4 regions of the Nanhaiella sioensis genome follow, and region 4 is predicted to be linked to each of the others. Evidence: predicted binding sites of a transcription regulator. Region 4 holds the regulator's gene; each other region holds the start of a gene.
What was found. Region 4 encodes LexA, which represses DNA repair genes until DNA is damaged. Its sites were predicted from a motif close to CGAACATATGTTCG; they were not measured.
Positions count from the first base shown of each region.

Region 1: V1503_RS16580 (Y-family DNA polymerase) is a predicted target of LexA. The motif match lies at 2,181-2,194, and genes of this name have one in related genera.
Region 2: uvrB (excinuclease ABC subunit UvrB) is a predicted target of LexA. The motif match lies at 2,794-2,807, and genes of this name have one in related genera.
Region 3: V1503_RS24000 (YolD-like family protein) is a predicted target of LexA. The motif match lies at 2,122-2,135, and genes of this name have one in related genera.

Region 1 covers NZ_JBKAEG010000001.1:3,575,893-3,580,750, reverse strand. Annotated here, with positions in the region: gene V1503_RS16590 (oxidoreductase) at 1-101, shown strand, start outside; gene V1503_RS16585 (YolD-like family protein) at 179-508, opposite strand; gene V1503_RS16580 (Y-family DNA polymerase) at 867-2,126, opposite strand; gene V1503_RS16575 (TetR/AcrR family transcriptional regulator) at 2,595-3,230, shown strand; gene V1503_RS16570 (hypothetical protein) at 3,223-3,408, shown strand; gene V1503_RS16565 (C45 family autoproteolytic acyltransferase/hydrolase) at 3,512-4,663, shown strand.
Region 2 covers NZ_JBKAEG010000001.1:2,626,764-2,631,621, reverse strand. Annotated here, with positions in the region: gene uvrA (excinuclease ABC subunit UvrA) at 1-730, opposite strand, end outside; gene uvrB (excinuclease ABC subunit UvrB) at 741-2,717, opposite strand; gene V1503_RS12130 (heavy metal translocating P-type ATPase) at 3,366-4,858, opposite strand, start outside.
Region 3 covers NZ_JBKAEG010000002.1:135,215-140,072, forward strand. Annotated here, with positions in the region: gene V1503_RS23995 (hypothetical protein) at 667-1,755, shown strand; gene V1503_RS24000 (YolD-like family protein) at 2,189-2,458, shown strand; gene V1503_RS24005 (hypothetical protein) at 3,002-3,577, opposite strand; gene V1503_RS24010 (RNA polymerase sigma factor) at 3,561-4,094, opposite strand; gene V1503_RS24015 (hypothetical protein) at 4,261-4,858, shown strand, end outside.
Region 4 covers NZ_JBKAEG010000001.1:13,173-18,030, forward strand. Annotated here, with positions in the region: gene V1503_RS00075 (YneB family resolvase-like protein) at 298-948, opposite strand; gene yneA (cell division suppressor protein YneA) at 961-1,275, opposite strand; gene lexA (transcriptional repressor LexA) at 1,518-2,141, shown strand; gene V1503_RS00090 (TetR/AcrR family transcriptional regulator) at 2,835-3,440, shown strand; gene V1503_RS00095 (alpha/beta fold hydrolase) at 3,622-4,755, shown strand.

The DNA.
Region 1 (4,858 bases), 3.6 Mb from region 4:
TAACCGGTGAGCAAGCATGTAATACTATCCGCATTATTGAGTTAGCGATGCAAAGCTCCGAAGAGGGTAGAAGTATACCTTTTACACCTCAATTAGTTTAGTTCCATATCCCTTATAGAACTATTTTTCGTTTATCCTCGAAGATTTTTTCTATACGTTCTTTTTTAGTATTTTTCATTTACAAAGGCTGAATGTCTACAATATTAACAAACTGTACATCATGGATTTTTTCAACCCTATCCATGATGCGTACGGTTTTATTAATGTGGTCTATAAAATGAATATTACCTTCAACAGTATTTATCGCATGATTTTGATAATAGGAAAAAGATAATGTTTGATTTCCAGCTATACCGATATGAATCATTTCATTCAACTCTTCTAGTCGTTGCTCATCTAACAACGGCTTTGAAGCTCTCTGCTGTTTTTTTTCTAACTCCCTTAACAGCTTTGTATGTTCAGGGAGCATCATTGATACCCATTTAATTGTTCCACGGTCTCGAATCACTTTTATCACTCTCCTTTTTTTCATTCCTAAATTCTTTATGAGCTAATCCGTTATTGAAGGCATTATTCCACCGTTTTCCACATGGCGAATTGCAGGCACTTCCGCTTTTCTTTTTGGCTAGCTACAGTGCCTATCTCCTCGAGTCACTTCACCATTACACCCAAAGGCAAAGAACGCCTTCATTTGTAATGCTTCCAGGGCTTGTCGGAGATGACCAAGACACTTCCGCTTTTCCTATTGTCCAGCTGCGCCTCCTAGTCCCTCGAGTCACTTCACCATTACACCTAAAGGCAAAGAACGCCTTCATTTGCAATGCTTCTAGGGCTTGTCGGAGATGACCAAGGCACTTCCGCTTTTCCTATTGCTTATGGCCTCCTACTAGTGTGCTGCGGTGACGTGCCGTCCCCGCATCCGTATATGAAACTGCTCGCAAAATTGCATTTGAGCCGTATTTCCTCCTGATTTCATCCATACAGTAGCCGAGTGCTTGCTGCTTCGGTTTATTCATTTCAAACAGCGATAGTTGCATATTTAGATCATCCTCAATATTAGACAGTGCAATAGAGATTTTTCGTACTGTTTTATTTGTATAATGCTTTTGAAATAGCTCAATACAAACATTGTAAATATCCATTGTAATATTTGTTGGTTCTTCCATTGTTTTTGAACGATAAAATCCGCCGCCAAATTCATCTTTACTATATCCAATACCAAGACTAACCGTTCTTCCGACCTTTTTAGCTGTGCGAGTTCTTCTTGCCACCTCCTCACACATTTCTAATATTACTCGCTTTACATCTGTCGGATTTGGATAATCTCGTAATAAAATTTGACTTTTTCCAAAGCTAATTTGTCCTTGCAAAAAGGGTGCACCAAGCTCTGAAAAATCAACACCCCACGCGTGATAATATAGCTGATTTCCCATAATGCCAAACTTTTGTTCAAGTAGTTTGAGGGAATAATTAGCAAGCTGCCCTACTGAGAATATTCCTATCCTGTTTAATCTTTTTTCCATTTTCCCACCAATTCCCCACATTTGACTAAGTGGTGAAAGCGGCCAAAGCTTTGTTTCCACATCATCATACGTCCATCGAGCAATCCCTGTTTTTTTTGCCTCTAAATCCAAGCATAGTTTTGCCATAAGCATATTTGGTCCTATACCAATTGCACACGGAACTTCATATTCTCTCTCTATATCTTCTTTTAGTTTTTGAGCTGTCGTTTCTGCATCACCCCATAGCTTCTCAGTACCATCCACTTGTAAAAAACTCTCATCAACGCTATACGTATGAACTGCTTCTCCCGGCACATAGCGCTGAAATAACTTAGTAAGTTCCATTGATATACGTAAGTATGTGCGCATCTTTGGATTGACGATTACAATTCGCGGGTCCTTAGGGATTTCAAATAAACGTGACCCTGTTCTAATACCAAATTCCTTCTTCAAGCGTGGTGAAGCTGCTAAAACAACACTCCCCTGTCTTTCTGTATCACCAACAACCGCTAAGTAGCATGTCAGTGGATCTAAATTCAGCAGTACTGCTGCACAACTTGCAAAAAAGCTTTTCATATCAATACATAAGATGTTATGGTGAGGCATTTTGCTATAATCGATCAAATATAACACCCCTAAAAGAATATACGTTCGTATTATTATATTCAACATCTTAACCGAATATACGTTCGTTATCAATTACAAATTGTTTCCAATAAGAAATGCTAAGATCCCCAATGTTTGGTGACAAACACTGTAGCCACTCATGAAGGTGTTTTATTGTTCGAAAAGCACTATTGTTAGATATTTCAGAAGACACTTTGTTTAAACTTTGTTACTTTTTTCACTTAATTTGAGTAACTGATGTGTATAGTTTTTAGTGGAGAAAACATGCCACGAAAACTAGTTTTATCCGTTAGTACGAAAAACCACATTCTATACGAAAACAGCCTAATGAAACAATTAATGTGAAAATACCCTTTCATAAAGGGATTTATTCTACATGTTTTTTTACAATTTCTTCTTTTATTACTAAAGTATACATGTTATAATTTTGATTGATTAATCAATCATTGAATGCGAGGTCTAATTATGTCTAAACAAATATCTAAAAAGGAACAACTACGGGAAGAAAAAAGACAAAGAATTTTACATGCAGCTATCACCCTCTTCTCGAAAAATGGCTATTCAGAAACAACAATTGCAGCTGTCGCCAAAGCTTCGGAAGTGAGTTTCGGAACTGTATTTACTTATTTTTCAAATAAGGAGCAACTTTTTGAGGCCGCGGTATTAGAACCGTTAGATGAAATGAAGGCGCTGTTTTTATATCAAACTAACAAAGATCACTCCCCCTTAGAACATCTTAAACAAATGGTTAAAGAGCATGTTATTACCTTTTCTCAAAAGGAAACCCATTTACGCTTAGTTCAGTATGTATTAGGGCAACATGAAAGATTTCCAAAATTATTCGAGCAATTAGATTCTTTTTTCCATGACGTCATCGACGCACTGAAGCCAATCATTATAGAAGGACAAAAACAAGGTGAGCTACATACGTTGAATCCTGAAATCGTAGCAACATCTTATTTCCAATTTTTAAATGGGATTCGTGTAACAATTATCGATCCGCCCGATGGGGTTATATGGAAGGCACTTATTCCACAGGCGTTGCTCCTTTTTGCACCAGTAAATTCCAAGAATATTTACGATAGTACCCTCAATGAATAAAATTAGCAGTGTTATCGAACTTGGAAGTATCATTGGTTCAGTCATCATTAGTCGTTTAGGTAACAGAATTAATGAAAAAGTACTGGTGTGTTCCTCTACTGTGTTGCTAGGTGTGTTAATTACACTAAACGGAGTGGGCGGTATAAGAAGTGGTTTTATAAGATTGTCAGCGTTATAAAGAATAAAAGATAACATGAATTTTAGTTATCTGCATGTAAATTGTTTTAGTAACAATCACCTTTATGAAAAAAATTACATCATATTTAACTGGAGGGATAGTCATGTTTTTCGAGGAAAAAGTAATTACAAGAAGTCCAAATGAGTTTATGGAAGTTCGTCATGTAAAGATAAAAGGTTCAAATTTTGATATTGGAAAGAAGCTAGCTGAGATTGCGTATAATAATCATCGTGCCCTACCTTACCCCGCAACTACCAAATACAAATATCAGCTAGAATATTTTAAAAATAATTATCCTATCTTACTTGACCGAATACAAGGAGCGACTGATTATTTCAGTAATGTAAACGTTGAAGACAATAGCTATGATTTTTCTTCCTTCGTTTATTCGTCTGGATTACCTGGCTGTTCAGTTGTATTTTACCCTCCAACAACTACACAAAATGGAAGTCCAGTCGTAAGTCGTAACTTCGACTTTGCAACTGGAACTATAACTGGGGGAATACCAGCTGATGACGAAAAACCAGCTTTTGCAAATCCTTACATTCTTGAGCTGCATCCAGACGAAGGCTATTCTTCTTTATGTGTGTCGGGATATGAAATGCTTAGTGGAGTACTTGATGGAATAAACTCAGAAGGTCTTGTTGTTACGTTATTAGCTGATGATGATGCGATTACTCATTACCCTATTGAACCAACCTATCAGCCTCAAGTTGGTTTGAATGAACTACAAATACTAAGACTGTTATTAGATACATGTGCCAATATTGAAGAGGCAAAGAAAGCATTGCATATGAATAAACACTATTATACTCTCTATCCCTTGCACTTCCTCATCGCTGATAAACATGGCAACTCATTTGTTTGGGAACAATCTCACGGACGTAATAAAGAATTTACTTTTGATGGTGATAAGAACCATCCCCAAGTAGTAACTAATTTCCCATTGTACAAGTTTCAATCCGAGTCACAATTTCCCGATACTGATGATCGATTATCTATGTATAATCGGTTCTGTAATATAAAAGAAAATATCAAGAGAAATAAAGCTCCTTACTCCATAAATTTTATAAAAAATGTAAATCAACAAGTCTCTTTTCATGACCATTCTCACTTAAGAGAATCACAATGTCCTACACGAACGTTATGGCATAGCATATATGACATTGAAGATCGCACTATATTAATAGATTTTTACTTAGGTGAAGAAAATGAAACGATAAAAAGATCTGGATATATCCAACTTTCCCTATGAAAAAGTCATAATTTTCAAAAGGGTGACTCATGATTGAGTTATCCCTATTTCCTTTGATGGTTTCCATTTCACCACTTATAGTATAATTCTTCACCCTCATTTATTATTGAGGGTGAAGGTACAGTAGTGAATTGTGATTGCCTTGGACTACCAATAATATTAGCACGATGGACAATGCTGAATAGGTAAGTTTAA
Region 2 (4,858 bases), 2.6 Mb from region 4:
GCTCCTCTTCGCCTATTACGTCAATGATTACTTTACCTTCACCTAACTTCAAAGCCGTTTCTAGTGAATCTGATAGCCTTGAAGCAATGCCATTCTTGATGACAATCCGATCGATGACGACTTCAATTGAGTGCTTTTTGTTTTTTTCTAATGTTATATCTTCTGTAAGCTCGGTCATTTCCCCATCAACACGAACACGAACATAACCTTGCTTTTTAATTTCCTCAAAAGTTTTCACATGTGTCCCTTTACGCCCAGAAACGATTGGAGCAAGAACTTGCATTTTCGTTCTCTCAGGGTATTGCAAAATGCGATCAACCATCTGCTCTATCGTTTGAGATGTAATTTCTATATGATGATTAGGACATACCGGACGACCTACACGAGCATATAATAGCCTTAAATAATCATATATTTCAGTAACTGTACCGACTGTTGAACGAGGGTTACGACTTGTTGTTTTTTGGTCTATCGATATGGCCGGAGAAAGCCCATCGATTGCATCGACATCAGGTTTGTCCATTTGCCCTAAGAATTGACGTGCATATGCTGATAATGATTCAACATAGCGCCGTTGGCCTTCCGCATAAATCGTATCAAATGCTAACGAAGATTTACCTGAACCAGAAAGACCAGTTAAGACAACAAGCTGGTCTCTTGGTATTGTGACGTCGATGTCTTTTAGATTATGAGCTCTAGCTCCTTTGACAATGATTTTATCCTTTACCATGCTCTTATTTTCATCCTTCCGCTTTTAACTCGATCAATATGTCACGCAGTTCAGCTGCACGTTCGAAGTGGAGCGCTTTTGCAGCAACCTTCATTTCTTTTTCCATATCTGCAATTAGCTTTTCTCGTTCTTTTTTGGTCATTGTTACTTTTGGCTTGTTTGTTTCGTAAGTTTCTTGATTTTCCGCTGCATAAGTTGCCTGTATGACATCTCGAACTTCTTTTCTTATTGTTTTTGGCGTAATGCCATGCTTTTTATTATGAGCTTCTTGTATTTCACGGCGCCGCTTCGTCTCTTTGATTGCAATATCCATTGAGTTGGTCACATGATCAGCATACATAATGACTCTTCCATTTTCATTACGTGCAGCCCTTCCCATTGTCTGGATAAGCGACCTTTCCGATCTTAAGAATCCCTCTTTATCGGCGTCTAAAATAGTAACTAGAGAAACTTCCGGTATATCTAAACCTTCCCTTAATAAATTGATACCAACGAGGACATCAAATTTACCGAGTCGGAGATCACGTATAATCTCTATTCGTTCGAGCGTTTTAATCTCTGAGTGAAGATATGTAACCTTTATACCTATTTCTTTGAGGTAATCTGTTAAGTCCTCTGACATTTTCTTTGTCAATGTTGTAACTAGCACGCGTTCCTTCCGCGCTATACGCACTTGAATTTCCCCGATTAGGTCATCGATTTGTCCTTCAATTGGACGCACATCAATTAATGGATCTAAAAGCCCTGTTGGACGAATGATCTGTTGAACCATTTCAGGGGAATGCTCTAACTCATACGGACCAGGTGTCGCCGATACATAGACTATTTGGTTTACATGCTCCTCAAACTCTTCAAAACGTAAAGGGCGATTATCTAATGCTGATGGCAACCTAAAACCATGATCTACGAGCATCTGTTTTCGAGCTTTATCACCGTTAAACATTCCTCGAATTTGTGGTAATGACACATGTGATTCGTCAATAACAATTAGAAAATCATCAGGAAAATAATCGATCAACGTATATGGTGTAGATCCCGCTTCCCGGAGTGTTAAATGACGCGAATAATTTTCAATACCAGAACAAAAACCCATTTCCCTCATCATTTCCAGGTCATATCTAGTACGTTGCTCTATTCTTTGAGCTTCAAGTAATTTGTCATTGTCACGAAGCTCTTTCAAACGCTCTTCAAGCTCTTGTTCAATATTTTTCATGGCAATTTGCATTTTTTCTTCTCGTGTTACGAAATGAGATGCAGGAAAAATAGCCACGTGTTCACGTTCACCGATAATTTCTCCTGTTAAAGCGTCGACTTCACGTATACGATCAATTTCATCTCCAAAAAACTCAATACGTATACAATGCTCGTCTCGTGATGCAGGAAAGATTTCAACTACGTCTCCACGTACGCGAAACGTTCCTCTCTTAAAGTCAATATCATTTCTATCATATTGAACATCGACGAGTTTTCTAAGCATTTGATCACGCTCAATTTCCATTCCAACACGTAATGATACGACGAGCTCGCTATATTCCTCTGGGGAACCTAGACCATAAATGCATGATACGCTCGCAATAATAATAACGTCTTTCCGTTCTAGCAATGAAGAAGTTGCTGAGTGACGCAGCTTATCAATTTCATCGTTTATACTGGCATCCTTTTCAATAAAAGTATCCGTTTGTGGAACATACGCTTCAGGTTGATAATAGTCATAATAACTAACAAAATATTCTACAGCATTATTAGGAAAAAACTCTTTAAACTCACTATATAGCTGTCCTGCAAGCGTTTTATTATGAGCAATAATTAAAGTAGGTTTATTAACTTCCTTAATTACATTAGAGATCGTAAACGTTTTTCCCGTACCAGTTGCCCCTAATAATGTTTGATGCTTTTTCTTTTGTTTAATACCGTCTACAATTTCAGTAATTGCCTGTGGCTGGTCACCAGACGGTTTAAAAGCTGAGACTAACTCGAACTGATCCATTTTTGATGAAAGCCTCCAATCCCGTAAAAGTTGTATTATCATTGTACCATATTTTATCATTAATTAAACAAAAATACGAACTTATATTCGATTTTTTAACAAACCCCATTACTTAAAAGAAAGAAAATAACAGGGCACTTTTCGTAAACTTTATTGCTATTATTCCTATGAGACCAATAATTTTAATAACATCAACGATAGATGTATACGTGTTTATATGTTAGTACGAAACAACATTTTTTTATTAATAAAGGATTGAAATGGATGAAAATGAAATTAACAGTTTTGCACTCGTGGTATAGCTCGTATATTTTTTAGAGGTTTCTGTTATTTATCGTAGAATGGCATTATGTAGAGTTTTAAAGAAAACTTGGCACGCACAGGGAAAAGTAAACATTAATAAATTGTTATTTACACTTAAGAAAAAGCTTCATTTTCTCATCCAACAGTATGGTATTTATTGTATAATAGCAACTTTTTTGAGCTAGACATTTCTAAAAAATTAGGGATAATTATGGTCTCATCTCTACAATAGGAGCTATTTTTATTTCCGCAAAGAAGATACTTACTACTAATCAATACGTAAGCAAAGCTATAGGGTCTGACCCTAACTGCTCCAACTCATTAACGCAGCGGGTGTCAGACCCCTTATTTTTCTAGCATAATTGTTAAGCTGATGAGTGTCACGAGGATTGTGGCGCCCATGTCTGCTAGAATGGCAATCCATAAAGTAAGCCAGCCAGGGATTGTTAATAATAAGGCAATGACTTTTAATCCTAGTGCTAAAGTGATATTGAGTTTGATCGTTCTATTCACCTTTTTCGCAATGGATACAGCGCTTGGTAGTTTACCTAGATGGTCTTGCATTAAAACAATATCAGCCGTTTCAATCGCACTATCTGTTCCTTTTCCCATCGCTATGCCAAGATCAGCGACCGCTAGAGCAGGTGCATCATTTATACCATCACCAATCATCGCTACTTTTCCATGGTCATGTATATTTCTTATTTTATCGACTTTTTCCTCTGGAAGAAGGTTTGCATAAAAATCTGTTACGCCTACTATTCCTGCTACCTTTTCAGCTGTTTTTCCGTGATCCCCTGTAAGCATAATGGTATGTTTTATACCCTTTTTGTGAAGCTCTTCCATAACATGTTTACTTTCCTCACGTATTTCGTCAGATATACCAAAGATTCCTAACACATGATGTTGATCAGCGACGATAACTAGTGTGAGCCCTTCGCTCTTTAGGCGATCAATATCTAACTGTATTTTTTCATCAAAGTGTATGTGAGGCATGCTTTTTTCATTACCGACAAAATAAGTTTTATCACTAATTTTCGCAATGACTCCGCGGCCAGTGGCCGTTTCTATGTCATCTGCTTCAACGTAAGCTATTTCTTTTTCTGCTACCTTTTTCATGATCGCTTTTGCTAATGGATGTGAAGATTTACTTTCAACAGCTCCTGCAATGTTTAACAAATTGCTATCATATTCGATAATTGTTTCTACGTGAGGCTGTCCTTTTGTTAACGTACCAGTTTTATCAAATGCGATGGACTCAATTTTCCCTAATTGCTCTAAGAAAACACCACCTTTTACGAGAATACCGTTCCGTGCGTTGCGTGTAATTCCAGATACTATCGCAATTGGTGAAGATAATATTAATGCACATGGGCAGCCTACGATTAATACAGCTAAACCTTGATAAAACCATGGTCCCCAAGCATCCCCAAATAACAATGGGGGTACAATCATAACAAGTAAGGAAATGATCATGATAATTGGTGTATAGTACTTAGCAAATTTATTAATAAACTGCTCAGTTGGTGTCTTTGTTTCCTGTGCTTCTTGCACAAGGTGTAAGATTTTGGCCAAGGATGAATCCTCATACGCTTTTAAAATCTTCACCTTAAGGACACCTTCATTATTAATGCTGCCACCAAACACATTGGTGCTTGCTTCTTTTTCAACTGGTAATGATTCACCAGTAATCGCTGCTTCATTCACAGAGCTTTTACCATCTATTACGACACCATCAGAAGGTATTTTTGTCCCAGGCTTCACAAGAACGATATCATCTTCTGTTAAAGTCGAAATAGGAACGATTTGTTCAACACCATTCGTAATTAATATTGCAT
Region 3 (4,858 bases), on a different contig from region 4:
TCTTTTTCAATCACGGTACATTAGTGGAATAAGTATCATAAAAAGTCGATCCCTTAGCGTTAGCGTACAGGTATCGGTTTTTTTATGATAAAAATAGGCTTAGCGTACAAAATTTCCGAAATGTTGGCGATACCCCCTTTAGTTCTATTAATGTAAAATCCTCAAAACTATTTTTCTAATATATGTATACAAATAATATAGTTTCTGTAGTGATTAAATAAAATAATATACTTTTTAAATGGACTACATGTTATACGTGTAAAATTATTGATTGGAAAATACTTTGTGGGGCTTATGTACTTTGTCCTCTTATTATAAATATGAAGCGCTCCAATCACCCCCTAGTCAATTTTCTTAAATCTTAACACAGATATAATAACCATTAATCAGCCTTTTCTACTATAAACACTTCACCCAACCCAAACAATAACATAGTGAAATTGACTCATTATTTAAAATTATTACAATTTACTCAAAAAAGTTGCGACCAAAAATGAACTTATTCGTCTTATATGTACAATTTAATTTAAGGAGGAGATTTAAATGATAAGCTAACTAGAAATGCGAGCTACCTTTATTTTCACTTCAGGTTATCAAAATGTTTAAGTCAACAGATAGAAAGATTTTTGTATCCAATCAAATATACTAAAACATGAGGTGTTAATTATGAAGAGAATAATTAAATTACTAATTTTGCTATTAGCTGTAATAATTACATTCAACCCGGCAAATTCATATGCGAATCAAACTGCACTAGAAAAAAATAATAAAGATAGTGATGATGATATTTTCGTAGAGCAAATAATCCTTACAAAAGATGACATTAAAAAGTACAGAAAAGATAATAAAATAAAGTTTAATCCTCAAGATTTACAAAATAATGAAGAATACCTAACTAATAAAACTATTGAAATTGAACTAGATCACGATAAGATTGAAGAAGCAAAAACTGTTGCACTTTCTAATGGTTATGATTGGGAATTAGGTTCTATTTCAATAGAAAGAAAATTTGTAGATAAGAATGGGGAAAAATTAAAAATAAAAGATTTTAAGAAACTTAAAAAAGAAAAAATATATATAGTAGATCCCTCTAAAGACGATAAAAATATGGATACTAGTTCATTAATCTATGCAGCAGGAACGGAAATAGGAGATTATCGCACTGAGTATTACACTTATGTTACATCAAGTATCATAAGTTATAATATTACAGACCCAAACAAAACAACAAGAAACAGAAGGCATTATATTTTTGCACAGCATAACTTTGGCGATGAGCATCATCAAGGTGGTGCAGTCGATACCAATGATTCTGATGGGGATCCTGATGTGGCTATCTTAGCATGGTCAATAGGTCCACAAAATAATGATAGTGAAAGATTTATAGATGCTACATATGAAAATGTAGATGGTTCTTTCACTGAAACTAAAGATGAAAGTGATTTGGACAAAAATGCTGATGGTACTGATACAAATTCAATTGCATATAACATTGATGAAGTTTATATGTATGCACCTGCTAGGTACGCATATATTAAACTTGTTAATATGGCAGTTTATACTGGATGGTATGATAAAGGACAGTTTGGAGAGGACGGAAAAACTGAGACAGTCTACGCTCATGGTTTTAAAAGTGATTCACTATCAGTATCGGTAAGTGTAAGCCCACCAAAAGGTGTTGCAATTGGTGTAACACCTACAAGCTCCTCTAGAGTTGAGAAAGCTAAGGCATACTGCCTTTTAGAGACAGAGTAATATAATTTATTATGAGTAAACTCAACATGGCAGGAAACGGAGTGCTTCCTGCCTATTAAAAAGATTCACTATAAACTCAACTTGTTTTTTGCTAGATTCCTTCCCAAATAACAGAAATATACACCCTCTGTCAATCACATGGTGTGGTCAGGGAGTGTATATTTGATCAAAAATTCTGTAATACATATAATTCTAAATACTGTCTATTATTCTAATGGCTCTTTGTGTGATTGTTCCTTTTTGATCTATATAAATAATATCTAATAATACTTGTGTGAATTTCGCTCTTTTTAATAAGCCTCGCATTCCAAGCATCACCTTTAATTACATTATAAGCGATTACATATTCTAATACAATGAATTAATCGAACGTATTTTCGTATATACTATTGTAAAGGAGTGATACGTTTGAAGGACAGAGGAATAGTTTAAGATGATGAAAGAAGCTAAGGCTGATTATTATAAGGTGCAAAAGTTTGTATTAGATGAGCATGAAATAGAGGAAATTAACACTATAATCCTAGAAACTATGGAGTTTACACAAGAAGTAACAATGACGTATTTTGAGGATGGTGCGTTTAAACCGTGCATGGGATATATTCATTTTGTAGATCAGCTCAATAAACATATCAGAGTAATGGATAAATTTGAGGAAGTTCACAGAATTAAATTTGAGGATATTATAAACATACAAATAATATAACAGCTCCACATGCTCTGCAGGGCTGTTTTTTCGTGGTCGTCATTCGTGATGTATTTTATATTATTCAAGAGTTGTTTTTTGTATTCGTTTTTTAAAGACCAGCTATGGTTTATAGGATTAAGAAATATTATTTCACTTAATGTTATCTACATTTTTCAATTCCTTTTTCCACTTTTTCACTTGTAATAATGTATTGTTTTCTAACTATTATTAGGTCTAGGATAACGGCATATTCCTGTAACAAGTTAGATGTAGTTCATCACCTGAATTGAATGAATGGAAATAGACCAAAGTAAGAAAATGTCCCCCTCACCCCCACCTTGATTCACGCTAATTTAGATTTAAGTGGGGGCTGTTAATTAACAAATAACTCCAACCTTCTATTAGAGAATTATATAATTGTAGAAAAGTTCCACTTTTTCATTCTGAAGAAATGGAACTAATCGTCTCACTAATCATTGGTTGAATTAACTGATCTAATAAACTAGTACAAGTTAACCCTAACTCACCCCAAGAATTTATTACAAACGATTTTCATCTCATCTAATAGTTTCTTACTCGTAATTGATATTTCCCTCCAATATTACCTGCTTGAGTATAAACCTTTATTTTATATAGACCTGAACCATATTTACTTAGATCAGCTGCAAATAACCTCTCTTGAGTATCTGCAGTTATAGATTCTCCAACCAACCTTCCATCAGGAGCATAAACTTTATATTTATAGTTGTAACTACCATGTAGATTATTTAAATAAAAATTGCATTCTGATCCTACAGTGACATCTATATTTACGTAATGTAAAGCCGAGCTGCCATTAAGTGTTTCTTCCGTACTAAATACAGCTTCAGCCATTTCCTCCACAGGAGCAGACGCACTTCCTGAATTCTTTAAGTTTTCTTCAAACTGTGAGGCTAACAATATACCGACAATACAAAGTGCAGTAGCCACTCCAGCCATAGGGAGTAGTTTAAATATTAGTTTGTCCTTTTTGCTTTCTTTATTAATAGTCTTCTCTATTTTTTGTCTTAACTCTAATTGTTTTTGTGAATCCCAATGTATGTTTTTATCCAGATTTTTAAACTGATTAAACTGATATTGTTTAGGATAATTTCTCATATACAAACCCTCCTTCCGTTAATTCTTTATGCAATGCCTTCAGTGCTCTAGATAAGGTTGACTTAACCTTGCTGTCAGACCATCCTAAAATTTCACCAGTTTCTTTTATGGATAATTCTTCTATTTTTCTAAGAACAATAACTTCGCGGTAAGTGGGTTTTAGTTTGCGTAGAGCATTATACAATTCTTTAAAATTTTCATTAATGATCATAATGCTTTCTGTTGAAGGGGTAACCTCTTTTTCACGTACATGTAATTTAAGATGTTCAAGGATATTAAATTTGTTTCTCCTTATATAATCGATGGTTGTGTTATGCGCAACTTGAAAAATCCACGTTTCTATTTTTTCCTTATTATTAATTTTGTGCAATGAGTTACTTACTTTAAGAAACGTATCATGTGTCAAGTCTTCAGCTTTATGATAATCATTAGTGATCATATAAATAAACTTTAAAACTCGATTACTATAAACATCGTATAAATGAAGAACTTCATTAGTTTTATCTTCTACAAACATTGTATCGCCACCTTCTTTTCCACTAAAAACTATAATATCAGTGGTAATATATGGTCTGTTTTTCAATATCTACATTTATTCTATCTTTTTTTTCGGAAAAGTGCGACAAAAAATGATTTTATTCGTCTTACATATGTATTAAAAAAATTTAGGAGGGGTAAATATGATTCAATCAGTAGTAAGATCAGGAAAGAAAACACTCTTAATTTTTGTAGGTTTGCTGTTAATGGTAATGACAATGTTTTCTGGGACAAGTTTTGCAGCATCACAAGGTGCTGTAAAAGTCATTACCAATAACAAAAGTTATACAGGAATTACGGCTGACATCAAGCTTTCTAGTAATGTTGATGTCAATACAGGTTATGTTAACTGGTATTTAGGTATAGGTGCAGCTAAGGTTGAGGCAGGAATTTCAAGAACTCCAATTGGGTATAAAGTCTTCCTTAACACGGGTTGGAAAGAATCTGGAGAACAAGATGAATATTGGATTTCTTCATATGATTCATCTATTGAAGATGGAGATACAGTGAATTTGAAATTGGTTAACAATGGAGACGATACTATTACTATGTATGTGAATGGTGAGGTATATGTGAATGAGGATGGTGTAAGATACGAAGAACGTCCTATTTATGATGGTTTAGCTCAATATGAACAAGTGAAGATGGTGATGGGCGTTGAAGATGATGGGAGTAATTCTTTCAGCGAAGCTAGTTTCTCTAATGTCCAACTAAGAGCAAATGCATCAGGCTCTATTTATAAAA
Region 4 (4,858 bases):
AATTTTGGGGACCCATTCAAAACTCCGTCTTACTGTCTATTCCTTTATTATAATAGCTACCAAGTTTCGAAAGGCTGTTTTCGCATTGATGATTGTTTTTATATTTAGACTCAACTGCAGATTGTGGCATCTATTCTTCTCTACAATGATGACTAACATGTAAAGCCACTTTTCTTGGTACTAATGTCATAATAATAGTAACAAAGCTTACGAAAAGTGCCTTTCAATAACAACGTAATATAAGTATACAATTGTAACTTGTATACTACAGCATTCGTTCATTCTATTGTTAGCCATCTACTCTAAATTATTATGCATATATTCTTTATAACGTCGATGTACCGTTGCTTTTGACACATCAAATCCAAGACCACGTAATGTTGCCGCTATATCTGAAAACGTGAGATTATTTTGGCGTAACCTTATAATTTCCTCAATAGGTATTTCCTTTCTTTCTCTACCTGAGCTTACATGGATGTTTTTTAAATTCCTCTCAGGTCTATATCCTTCTTCGATAGCTCGTTTCATTCCCCGTTTAATTTTTAAATTATGTATTTTTCGTTGATATTCCTCAACAATGCTAACAATTTCCAACATCATGGAATCAGCTTCTGACAATTGTAACTCTCCATGATGATGAACTGTGTATATTTTAACTCTTTCCTTTAAAATAAAATGCAGCAAAGCTATTCTTGCATTACCCCTACCTAGCCTCGTCTCATCTTGTATTAAAAGGGCATCGATATGCTGTTCTTTAATTTCATTCAATAGCTCATAAATGCCATCTCTATCCATGTCATATCCGCTTGCCCTTTCTACAACCACTTTCTTCACATCAAAATGGTAACTGTTTGCAAGCTGGAGTAATTCTGCCTTTTGTCGTGTTAATGATGTCTCCTGTGTTTGTTTATTTGTACTAACACGACAATATATTATTGCTTTTTCCATTTCTACCTCCGATTAATTGTTAACTGCATAAGTATCATACATTTTATTACCTTCTGATTTTAACACTGGAATATAAATTTCATCACCATAAAAAATTCTATCAGGAGCTATTTGATTTACATCCTCTACCCAACTGATAAAGTCATTGATTGATAAATCGTGACTGTTACTATACTCGGACGCAATATCCCAAAGTGTATCTCCATCTTCTACTTTAATAGTAATATAATCATTTTTCTCGATATCCTTATAAGAAGTAATTAGTGCAAAAGCAAAGCCGATAAAAACAGTAAAAAACAAGATATAGTAAATTTTAGATTGTTTCATAATAAGTCCCCCTGATTAACAGAATACATGTTCGTTTTTAGTTATTGTATACGAACAAATGTTTTATGTCAACATTTTTACGAACTTACGTTTGTTATACATAACAAGTCGTGCTATAATGAATGAAAGTAAAATCTTTCTAGTATATCCTTACAGTATTAATAGATGATCTTAATTTTTTAATGTTATGAACGGGTATACATGCTAACAATAGAAAAGATTATTATAATGAGGTGCTAACGATGGCAAAATTATCGAAAAGGCAACAAGACATACTAGATTTCATAAAACAAGAAGTACAATCAAAGGGATATCCACCTTCTGTTAGAGAAATTGGAGAAGCGGTAGGGCTAGCTTCAAGCTCAACAGTTCATGGTCATTTATCTCGTTTAGAAAGTAAGGGACTAATCCGCAGAGACCCAACTAAACCTAGAGCAATTGAGATATTAGATTTAGATCCTGCTGATGTAATCCCAAAAAATAACGTCATGAATGTACCGATCATAGGAAAGGTAACAGCTGGTCAACCAATAACAGCAATTGAAAATGTTGAAGAATACTTCCCTCTTCCTGATAAACTTGTATCCCCTGACGAAAATGTATTTATGCTTGAAGTAATGGGAGATAGCATGATTGAGGCCGGTATATTAGATGGGGATCACGTCATTGTTCGGCAACAACAAACTGCTTCAAATGGAGATATCGTTGTTGCAATGACAGAGGATGACGAGGCAACAGTAAAAAGATTTTTTAAAGAAAAAGACTACATAAGACTTCAGCCAGAAAACTCAACTTTAGAACCTATTATTCTTCGTAATGTAGCTATATTAGGAAAAGTAATCGGGGTGTATCGTACCATCCATTAAACACTATTGTACATAACGAATGTATGATCTATTCTTTGACAAACAGTCTCTTTTAAAACGTTGTTCCAATCAGATAGATTAACATACAGGTTAGCAGTCCACAATGCTTTTTAATGTATTCATACGATCTCATATTATAATCCAATCCTTAGCTTAGAACCTCTGAGCTAAGGATTTTTTTGTCATATTGTAAGCTCCCTCAGAATTCATTTTGATTGGCTATTTTCACAATGGTTGCTGTTTTTACTTTTAAGATATACACACGTATATATCTAACGTTCAAGACACCTTTTCTAAGCTCCTATAAAACTCATAATACTGTCCATTTTTAGTAAAAAAACAAAATTCAAGCAAAAAATCTTTAGTTTAAATTTATCATTCAATGATTTTCTTAGTCACTTTTTCTCATATCCCCCACTATGTCACCAATTTTATGCTTGTTATCCTGAGATTAGACTTGACGGTCTAGACCATTCGGTCTAATATGTATAATAAGCAAGCAGCATTAACTATCAGGCTATTTCAGCATAGCGTGTTTTTTTGCACTAATAAACACGAATACAGCTAGATTTCGTGCCATCTATTCTCATATAAAATGACGGTATTCTTTATCTTCAGGATAAAGAACTATAACAACAAAGTTTACGAACAGAGCTAACGATTAAGATTAAAAACTTGTAGGAGATGATGTAATTGACGCGAGGATTTAATAAAGAATTCGAACATTCAGATGCGTTAATGCAAGCAGCATTAAATGAATTTGTGGAAAAAGGCTATGACAAAGCCTCATTAAATCATATTTTGAAGACAGCGAATATGAGTAAGGGCTCATTTTACTACCATTTTAACAACAAGGAAGATCTTTACTTAAATCTCATAGACATGTTGATTCAAAAAAAGCAACTATTCCTTGCCAAGGTTATGAATCCAAGTGATTATTCCAAAGACATTTTTTCGATATTTAAAACACAAATCCGAATTGGAATGCAATTTTCCAATGAATATCCAGATATTAATCGTTTTGCAAACAGCTTTATTAAAGAAAAAGGAACTCCCATATACGAAAAGGCGTTGACAAGGCATAATTTTCAGGATAATGACCAAATGAACAAGCTCATTGAAGCATCCTATAACAAAGGTGAAATTAGGCAGACACTACCACTGGAATTCGTCCAATCATTAATTGGTTTCTTGTTCACTAATATTGTGGATGTAGCGGATATGTCAAAGCCTGATCACTATGAGTCAAGTCTAAACCACTTAATTGATTTCCTTAAAAATGGCCTGACAGATCAATAATGATCTTAACCATCACATGTTGACATCAGCAAAGTAGGTGAAGATTTATGTCTCTACCTGACTAACTGATAATTTGGAGTAAGGTATATGCTACATCTGTGCATCGTTGAAGTAATGATTCCTTTCTGCATTCAATTATTTTTCAAAATAACGAGCTTAATTTGAAAAGGAGAGTTATTATATGGCCCAATTTGATTATCCTGTAGGATACCATGATTTTCATAAAACAAAAATTATAGACTATCAAATGAATCGGTGGTATTCAATGGGATACACACGAAAAGAAGACATGGTGGATGCAGCTACCAGAATAAAAAAGTTAGAAGATTGGAAGGAGGAAATGATAAAGCAGGCTGAAAAAGCTATTGATGAAAAACGCATAATGAATGGAACATTTTATTACAGGGCTGCAGAATTTTTTACTCATCCGAATGACCCAGATAAATTAAGACTGTATGATACATTCATTGAAATGTTTTATAATGACCTGTTTGTTGAACATGATATTGAACGTTATAACATACCCTATGAAAATGTATACTTACCTGCAATGAGACTACCTTCTAACAATAAAAATGCCAGAGGAACAATTGTCATTCATGGTGGATTTGATTCATTTATGGAAGAGCTATACTCAATGGCAAGCTATTTTGCACATTTAAACTATGAGGTCATATTATTTGAAGGTCCAGGGCAAGGTGGTGCCTTAAAAAAATCTGGCTTAGCACTAAGTTATGAATGGGAAAAACCAACAAAAGCCGTTCTAGATTACTTTAAGTTAAATGACGTAACCTTATTAGGTGTGTCCATGGGTGGCTGGCTTTGCTTCAGAGCAGCTGCGCATGAACAGCGAATTAAACGAGTGATTGCTCTTAGTATAGCCTACGACTACATGAAAATCCCCCCACCTATTATTGAGAAGTTTGCTTTATGGCTTTTCAAACATCCTAAATTAATGTATTGGATGGCTGATGTAAAAATGAAGATGATGCCGCAAGAAAAATGGGGAACCGATAATTTAATGTATATTACTAAAACTGATACTCCGTTAGATGGTGGCATGGCATTATTAGAATTCAATGCTGCACATTTAAAATCAGGACACGTTACACAAGATGTATTAATATTAACAGGGTCAGAAGATCATTTTATACCGCTAAAAATGCACGATATTCAAGTAAAAGCTTTAACGAATGCAAAGTCTATAACTGAAAGAATCTTCACTAGAGATGATCATGCTCATAATCACTGTCAGGTGGGAAATTTCAGCCTTGCTCTCAGAGTCATGGCAAATTGGTTAAATGAAAAAGAATAACAATTTTGTAGGGTTAGAAAAATAAAGATAAAGCTAACCTGCTGAAGAAAACCCATTAACTAATATAAATCAGTTAATGGGTTTATAATTTAAGTTGTTTTTC